Thermus aquaticus: one gene and its partner. The protein of the gene in region 2 interacts with the protein of the main gene of each other region in a pairwise test. Links are inferred from orthologs where the notes say so. Each region holds a gene or a part of one and is shown on either strand. Other genes may lie near its edges.

Region 1 (4,004 bases), 270 kb from region 2 along the record:
CCGCCTGGAGCGGGACATCCGGGAGCGCATCTTCCCCCCGGACTGGTTCCACCCCACCTTTGAGGGGGGCGAGGACTGGGAGAAGGCCCTGGACCAGGTGGAGACCGCCGCCGCCCGCATCGCCCGGGTGGTGGTCCACCCCGACTACCGCTCGGAGGGTTTGGGGGCCCTTCTGGTCCAGGTGGCCCTGGACTGGGTGCGGGAGCGGGGGGCCCCGGAGGGGCGGCGGGAGAAGCATCTGGTCTACACCATCGCCCAGATGGCCCGCTACCACCCCTTCTTTGAGAAGGTGGGCTTCCGCTACCTCTTTGACACCGCCTCCGGCCGCCCCGTCCTCTTCTACCCCTTGAGCGAGGAGGCCAAAGGGCATCTGGAGCGCTTCCTGAAGGAGGACCCCTACGCCAGGGCCCACGGGGGGCGGCTTTTCCAAAAAAGCTACGGCCAGGTGGCGGGCCTGCCGGGCCCCATCCGCCTCGAGGACGTCTACAAAGGCTACCGGAGCCTCCTGGACCTGAAGGGCCTTTCCCCGGAGGTGGAGGAGGTCCTTTCCGCCTTTGGGGTGAAGGCCAGGCGAGTGGAGCGGGCCGTGTTGCGGGGGGCGGACCTCGAGGTCCCGCCCCGGAGCCTGGTGGTCCTGGCCGGGGCCAGCGGGGCGGGGAAGACCACCCTCCTCCGCCTCCTCCTGGGGGAGCCCCCGGACGCCGGGCGGGTCCTCCTCCCTGGGGGGCGGGTGGCCGCCTACATCCCCGGCGAGGTGGAGGTGCCTTTGGGGGAGCTTCCCCTTCTGGAGCGGCTTTACCGGGAGATGGGAGAGGTGCGGGCCGCCATAGAGGTCCTAAACCGGGTGGGGCTCTCCGACGCCGTCCTCTACCGGGCTAGACCCCAGGAGCTTTCCACGGGGCAGAGAGAGCGCTTCCGGCTGGCCCTCCTTCTCGCCCTTCGGCCCGACCTCCTCCTCATAGACGAGTTCGCCGCCCACCTGGACGTGCCCACCGCCAGGCGGGTGGCCCTGGGCCTGGGCAAGCTCTGCCGGGAGGCGGGCATCACCCTGGTGGCCGCCACCCACCGCCCCGAGGTGCACCAGGCCCTGGACCCGGACCTCACGGTCTTCGTGGGCTACGGGGGCCTGGTGGTGGTGCCCAGGAAAGGCTAGCCTTCCTCAAAGGTCTCGGTGAGGTCCACGAACATCACCCGGCCCGGGCGCCTGGGAACGTAGAGGGGTTTTTCGTAGCGGAAGGCGTTCTCCAGCACCCAGGCGTAAAGGGGTTCGCCCTGGGCGTAGGCCCTCAGGAAGGCTTCCTCGGCCAGGTGCTTGGCGAAGTGGGGCAGGAGCTCCTCCACGCTAAAGGGCCCCTCCACCCCCACCAGGTCCGCCTGGCCGATAAGCAGGCCCCGGCTCACGATGCCCAAAGGCCCCCGGTGGCGGGCCACGCGCTTGCGGATCTCCCAGGTCTTTTTGCCGTCCACGATGTAGCTGGCGTAGGGCTCCCGCACGATGAGCCCCAGCTTGGGTTTCTCCACCCTTCCATTGTAGATTGGAGGCCGTGGCGTGTCCTAAGGAGGGGGAAAAGGCCAAAAAGGCGCGGGCTTCCGAGATCCTGAAGGCCCTGAAGGCCCTTTACCCCGGAGCTCGGACCGAGCTCAAGCACGAGAACCCCTTCCAGCTCCTAGTGGCCACGGTCCTCTCCGCCCAGGCCACGGACAAGAGCGTGAACGAGGCCACCCCGGCCCTCTTCGCCCGTTTCCCCGACGCCAAGGCCTTGGCGGCGGCCACCCCGGAGGAGGTGGAGCCCTATATCCGAAAGATCGGCCTTTACCGGACCAAGGCCAGGAACCTGGTGGCCTTAGCCCGGAGGCTCCTCGAGGACCACGGGGGGGAGGTGCCCAGGGACAAGGAGGCCCTGATGCGCCTCCCCGGGGTGGGGTGGAAGACGGCCACCGTGGTGCTGGGGGCGGCCTTTGGGGTGCCGGGGATCGCCGTGGACACCCACGTGGCCCGCCTGGCCAGGAGGCTCTGCCTCTCGGAGGCCAGGACTCCGGAGAAGATCGCCAAGGACCTGGAGGCCCTTTTCCCCAAGGACCACTGGGTCTTCGTCCACCACGCCCTGGTCCTCCACGGGCGCTACGTGTGCACCGCCAGGAGGCCCCGTTGCGGGGCCTGCGGCCTGGCCCCTTACTGCCCCAGCCGCCAGGTCTAGCGCCACCCCATGCTGGCCCAAGCCAGCACGAGGGGCCCATTTGGGGATTTCTAAGGCTAGGCGCGGGAGCGAGAAGGGGCATAAGAAAGGAGACGCTGTGCATAAACTTTCTCCCGCCTACCGCTTTCTCTTGGCAGGCTTCCTCTGGTCCTTCGGGGGGAACCTGGTCTACTTCTTCCTCAACTTCCACCTCGAGGCCCTGGGCTTTTCCCGTCAGGCCATCGGCCTGGCCCAGGCGGTGGTCCTCCTCTCCGGGGTGGCCTTCGCCCTGCCCTTGGCCTACCTGATCCCCAGGCTGGGCTTCCTGCGAAGCCTCCACCTGGCCTTCTTCCTCACCCTCCCCGTCGTTTTGCTTTTGGGCCTTGGCCTTCTGGTCTTCCCCAGCCTGGCCCTCTACGGCCTGGCGGGGGCCCTTCTGCAGGGGGCGGCGGCGCCCCTCCTCGCCCGGCTCGTCCCCGAGGGGAGGCGGGTGGCCTTCTTCAGCCTGCAGGCGGCCCTCACCACGATGAGTGGCTTCTTCTCCACCCTCCTCGCGGGCTACCTCTCCGACCTCTTCGGGGCCCAAAAGGTCCTCCTCTTCGCCCTGCCCTTCTTCCTCCTGGGACTTCCCTTTGTGTGGGGGCTTCCGGTGGCGGAAGGGGAGAGGAGGCCTTTGAGGCTTTCCCGTCGCCTCTTCCTCTGGCTCAGGCTCCTCTTGCCCCAGGTGGTCATCGGCTTCGGGGCGGGGCTCGTCATCCCCTTTTTGAACCTTTACCTGAAGGAGAAGTTCGGCCTCACCTACGGGACCACGGGGCTCATCTTCGCCCTCTCCTCCCTGGCCACGGGGGCGGCCATGCTTCTCCAGCCCCTCCTGGTTCAAAGGCTCGGGCGGCTTGGGGCCATCGTCTTCGTCCAGGCCCTCTCCCTGCCCTTTCTGGCGGCCTTGGCCTGGGCCCCCTGGCTTCCCTTGGTCACCCTGGCCCTCCTCATCCGCGGGGCCCTGATGAACGCCGCCGGGCCCGTGTACGCCGCCTTGGTCATGGACTACCTGGACGAGGAGGAAAGGCCGGGCTTCTTCCTGGTGGAAAGCGCCTTCTGGAGCCTTCTCTTCGCCATGGCGAGCGCCCTTTCCGGCCTGGTCCAGGGGGCCGTGGGGCTCAGGGCCTTTGACCTCCTCTTCGGGGTGACCCTCGCCCTCTACGCCCTGGGCATCGCCCTTTGGCCCTGGGCCTTCCGCAAGCGGGTAGACTAAAGCCGATGCGCACGAACCTCAGCGTGGAGGAAGCCCTGAGCCTGGTCCTGGAAGGGGCCAGGGGGGAGCTTAGTGTGGAGGAGCTTCCCCTAAGGGAGGCCTACGGCCGGGTCTTGGCCGAGGACCTGGCCTCTTTGGTGGACCACCCCGACCAGGACGACACCGCCGTAGACGGCTACGCCTGCCGGGAGGCGGACACCCTTTTGGCCTCCCCCGAGCGCCCGGTGCGCCTCAGGGTGATCGGGGAGGCCCCGGCGGGTAAGCCCTTCTTGGGGGAGGTGGGGCAGGGGGAGGCGGTGGCCGTCTACACCGGGGCCCCCATTCCCCGGGGGGCGGACGCCGTCATCCGGGTGGAGGACACCCGGCGGGAGGGGGCGTACGTCCTCTTCCTGGCCCCGGCTTCCCCCAAGGACATCCGGCCCAAGGGGGACGACCTTAGGCGGGGTGAGGTCTACCTGAGGCGGGGGGACCTCCTCACCCCCGGGCGGCTGGGCCTGGCGGCGGCCATGGGCCACCCCCGGGTCCGGGTCTACCGGCGGCCTAGGGTGGGCATCCTCTCCACCGGGGACGAGGTG
Region 2 (4,428 bases):
CTCGCCTAGCCTCGGGGGCGGGGGGTCTTTGCGGTAGATGAGGGCCACCTGCAGGCTGGCCTCCTCCTCCAAAGGCCGCAGGACGGTGCCCGGGTGGGGGAAGACCCGGTAGGGGGCCAGGGTCAGGTGGACGCCCAACCCCGCCGCCACCAGGCTCACCGCCTGGGAGAAGCGGGAGACCTCCCGCACCACCCGGGGGGCGAAGCCTGCCCGGCGGAAGACCTCCAGGAAGGCCTCGTGGAGGGGAGGGAGGGTCTCCCGGGAAAGGAGGAGAAAGGGCGCTTCCCTTAGCTCTGCCAAAGGGACCCGTTCCTGCCCCGCCAGGGGGTGGTCCTCGGGGAGGAGGACCACGATGGGCACCTTGAAAAGGGGCTCCTCCTCTATGGCGGGGTCCGCCACCTTGAGGCCCGCCAGGCCGTAGTCCAGCCGCGCCTCCTTGAGGGCCTTGACCTGCTCGGGGGTGTGCATCTCCAGGACCTCCACCGCCTCCCCCAGCCCCCGGCGCAGGTGGTCCAGAAGGGGCATGAGGTCGGGGAGGAGGTTCTCCGGCACCCCAAAGCGCAGGCTCTCCCGCCCCGCCCGGCGCACCCTTTCCTTCAGGGCCTCCACCTCCCGCAAAAGGGCTTTCCCCTCCCGGGCCAGGGCCTCCCCCGCCGGGGTCAGGCGGAAGGGGCGGCGCTCCAAGAGCCTCACCCCCAGCTCCCGCTCCAGGGCCTGGATCTGCTGGGAGAGGGCGGGCTGGGAGAGGTAGGCCCGCTCCGCCGCCCGGTGAAAGTTTTTCTCCTCGGCCAGGAGCAGAAAGAGGCGGAGCCGCCGCAGGTCCATGATAGGAAAATCTTATCACCTGCCCAGCCCCTTGGCTATTGGACAAAGGGGCCCCGTCTGCCCCAGACTGAAGGGTGGGTCGGTGTAGTGTACTTTTGGTCAAGGGGGGAGCATGACGGAACGGGAGCTTAAGGAAGCTTGGGCCAGGCTTTCGCCGGAGGAGCGGGCCCGGCTTAAGGAGATAGAGAACCGGGAGTGGCGGGAGTCCTTGGAGTACGTGCTTAAGGTGGAAGGCCCGGAGCGGGTGGAGGAGCTTCTGCGCCACCTGGACGAGTACCTCTACCTCCAGGGCTTCTTCCCGCAGAACCGCCTCAACACCCCCTACCTCAACACCATCCCCAAGGAGCTGGAGCCCCCCTATCCCGGGAACCTGGAGCTAGAGCGCCGCATCGCCAACATCCTCCGCTGGAACGCCGCCATGATGGTCGCCCGGGCCAACAAGAAGGCGGACGGCATCGGCGGCCACATCTCCACCTACGCCTCCATCGCCGAGCTCTATGAGGTGGGCTTCAACCACTTCTTCCGGGGGCCGGAAGCGGGTCTGGACCGGGACCTGGTCTTCTTCCAGGGCCACTCCTCCCCCGGCATCTACGCCCGGGCCTTTCTGGAAGGCCGGCTTTCTCAAGCGGACCTGGAGAACTTCCGCCGGGAAGTCCACCCCCCGGTGCCGGGAGGCCGGGGGCTTTCCAGCTACCCCCATCCCTGGCTCATGCCGGACTTCTGGGAGTTCCCCACGGTCTCCATGGGGCTTGGGCCCATCCAGGCCATCTACCAGGCCCGCTTTATGCGCTACCTGGAGGACCGGGGCCTGAAGCCCAAGAGCTCCGCCAAGGTCTGGGCCTTCCTGGGGGACGGGGAGCACGACGAGCCCGAGACCGTGGGGGCTTTGCACCTGGCCGCCAGGGAGAACCTGGACAACCTCATCTTTGTGGTGAACTGCAACCTCCAGCGCCTGGACGGGCCCGTGAGGGGCAACTCCAAGATCATCCAGGAGCTGGAGAGGCTCTATAGGGGTGCGGGCTGGCGGGTCATCAAGGTGGTCTGGGGCTCGGCCTGGGACCAGCTCCTCGCCAAGGACCGGGAGGGGCACCTCCTCCGCCGCTTTGAGGCCCTGGTGGACGGGGAGAGCCAGCGCTACGCCGCCTTCGGGGGGAAGGAGCTTAGGGAGCGCTTCTTCAACACCCCGGAACTCAAGCGCCTCATAGAGGGCATGACGGACGAGGAGCTCACCGAGCTCACCCGGAGCCGGGGCGGCCACGACCTGGAGAAGATCTACGCCGCCTATAAGGCGGCGGTGGAGCACAAGGGGAGCCCGGTGGTCATCCTGGCCCGCACCATCAAGGGCTACGGCATGGGGCCCACGGCCATGGCCAAGAACGTGGCCCACCAGGTGAAGAAGCTCACCGAGGAGGACCTGAAGGAGGCCCGGGCCTTTTTGGGGATCCCCATCCCCGGGGAGAAGCTGGCCGAGCTCCCCTACTACCACCCCGGGCCGGACTCCGAGGAGGTGCGGTATCTCCTGGAGAGGAGGAGGGCCCTGGGGGGCTTCGTGCCGGAAAGGCGGGTGCGCTTTACGGGGGGCCTCGAGGTCCCGGGGGAGGAGTTCTTCCGGGAGTTCTACGAGGGCTCGGGCGGCCGGGAGATCTCCACCACCATGGCCTTCGTGCGTATCCTGGCCAAGCTGCTCCGCCACCCCGTCATCGGCAAGCTCATCGTCCCCATCGTTCCCGACGAGGCCCGTACCTTCGGCATGGAGGCCCTGATCGCCCAGGTGGGGGTCTACTCTCCCCAGGGCCAGCTCTACATCCCCGTGGACGCCGGCACCCTCACCGCCTACAAGGAGAGCAAGGAGGGGCAGATCCTGGAGGAGGGCATCACCGAGGCCGGAGCCATGGCGGAGTTCATCGCCGCCGGCACGGCCTACGCCCACTATGGCATCCCCACCATCCCCTTCTTCATCACCTACTCCATGTTCGGCCTGCAGAGGATCGGGGACCTGGTCTGGGCCGCCGCCGACCAAAGGACCCGGGGCTTCTTCCTGGGGGCCACGGCGGGGCGGACCACCCTGGAGGGGGAGGGCCTGCAGCACCAGGACGGCCAGAGCCACATCTACGCCCTGGCGGCCCCCAACCTCCTGGCCTACGACCCGGCCTTCGCCTACGAGCTCGCCGTGATCCTGGAAGACGGCCTCCGGCGCATGTACAAGGAGGGGGAGGACGTCCTCTACTACATCACCATTGAGAACGAAAACTACCCCCACCCCCCCATGCCCGAGCCCCGGGAAGGGGTGAAAGAGGGGATCCTCAAGGGGCTTTACCTCTTCCGCCAAGGGGAGGGGAAGGGCAAAAGGGTGCAGCTCTTCGGCACCGGCCCCCTGCTCAGGGAGGCCTTGAAGGCCCAGGAGCTCCTTTTGGACTTCGGGGTGGTGGCCGACGTCTGGAGCGTTACCAGCTACAAGGCCCTGTACCTGGACGCCGTGGAGGCGGAAAGGGAAAGGCGGCTTCTGGGGAAGGCCCGCAAGCCCTACGTGGCCCAGGCCCTCGAGGGCCACGAGGGGCCGGTGGTGGCGGTGACGGACTACCTGAAGGCCCTGCCCAGCCTGGTGCGGGACCATGTGGGCCGCCCCTTCTGCGCTCTGGGCACCGACGGCTTTGGCCGATCGGACACCCGGGAGGCCCTGAGGGACTTTTTTGAGGTGGACGCCCGGCACATCGCCTACGCCGCCTTGGCCCTTTTGGCGGAGGAAGGCCAGTTGCCCGAGAAGACCCTGAAGGCGGCCAAGGAGCGCCTTGGGCTTAGGCTGGAGGAGAGGCCGCCCCACAGGCGGTAAAGGCAGTACAGGAGGCGGTATGGAGCTTAGGATTCCCGAACTGGGCGACAACGTGGCCGTGGCCACCGTGGTGGGGGTTCTGGTCCGGGAGGGGGACCGGGTGGCCCCCGGCCAGCCCCTTTTGGAGCTGGAGACCGACAAGGCGGTCATGGAGGTGCCCGCCGAGGTGGGCGGGGTGGTGAAGCGGGTTCTGGTCCAAGTGGGGGAGGAGGTGCGCCCTGGACAGCCCTTCCTGGAGCTTGCGGAGGAGGAGGCTCTGGAGGTTTCCCAGGTCGCCCAGCGTGCGCCCGAGGCTAAGTACCCCACCGCGGCTTTTGCCGCGGTGGGGGCCCCAGAAAAACCTTTCCTCAGCCCCGACTTGAGCACTCCCTATGGCGAAACCAAAGCGCAGGCACTAAGGCCCGAGCCCGCTCCCGAACTGGCGCTGCCCAGGGCCCCCCAGGCGCCCTCTGAAGGGCGCCTCGTCCCCGCCGCGCCCTCCGTGAGGCGGCTCGCCCGGGAGCTGGGCGTGGACATCCGGGAAGTGCGGGGGACCGGCCTCGCCGGGCGCATCACCGAGGAAGACGTGCGCCGGGCGGCGGGGCTGGCCCCGGCGGCCCTCGAGGCCCCGCCCCCCACGCCCAGGCTTCCCGACTTCAGCCGGTGGGGCCCGGTGCGCCATGAGCCCATGAGCGGGGTGCGCAAGGCCACCATGAGGGCCATGGCCCAGGCCTGGGCCCAGGTGCCCATGGTCACCCACTTTGACGAGGCCGACATCACCGAGCTCGAGGCCC

The links. Proteins that work in one complex are often made in the same cells at the same time.
Region 1: the proteins of aceE (region 2) and nth interact in binary tests that used the Escherichia coli proteins (3 or more experiments, as listed by UniProt). The link is inferred for Thermus aquaticus from one-to-one orthologs.

Annotation. Positions count from the first base shown.
Region 1 is NZ_LHCI01000106.1:91,325-95,328, reverse strand. Bases 498-3,366 are described here. They hold nth (endonuclease III), read left to right. Parts: upstream 498-1,535; coding sequence 1,536-2,198; downstream 2,199-3,366. Other genes in these bases: BVI061214_RS01450 (MFS transporter), read left to right, coding at 2,296-3,366; BVI061214_RS01460 (ASCH domain-containing protein), read right to left, coding at 1,150-1,521; BVI061214_RS01465 (GNAT family N-acetyltransferase), read left to right, coding at 498-1,153. In the rest of the region: more of BVI061214_RS01465, read left to right, coding at 1-497; more of BVI061214_RS01450, read left to right, coding at 3,367-3,429; BVI061214_RS01445 (molybdopterin molybdotransferase MoeA), read left to right, coding at 3,435-4,004. UniProt on the Escherichia coli protein: DNA repair enzyme that has both DNA N-glycosylase activity and AP-lyase activity. The DNA N-glycosylase activity releases various damaged pyrimidines from DNA by cleaving the N-glycosidic bond, leaving an AP (apurinic/apyrimidinic) site.
Region 2 is NZ_LHCI01000106.1:358,561-362,988, reverse strand. What follows is about bases 563-3,855. They hold aceE (pyruvate dehydrogenase (acetyl-transferring), homodimeric type), read left to right. Parts: upstream 563-937; coding sequence 938-3,655; downstream 3,656-3,855. Other genes in these bases: BVI061214_RS02885 (2-oxo acid dehydrogenase subunit E2), read left to right, coding at 3,675-3,855; BVI061214_RS02895 (LysR family transcriptional regulator), read right to left, coding at 563-825. Outside these bases: more of BVI061214_RS02895, read right to left, coding at 1-562; more of BVI061214_RS02885, read left to right, coding at 3,856-4,428. UniProt on the Escherichia coli protein: Component of the pyruvate dehydrogenase (PDH) complex, that catalyzes the overall conversion of pyruvate to acetyl-CoA and CO(2).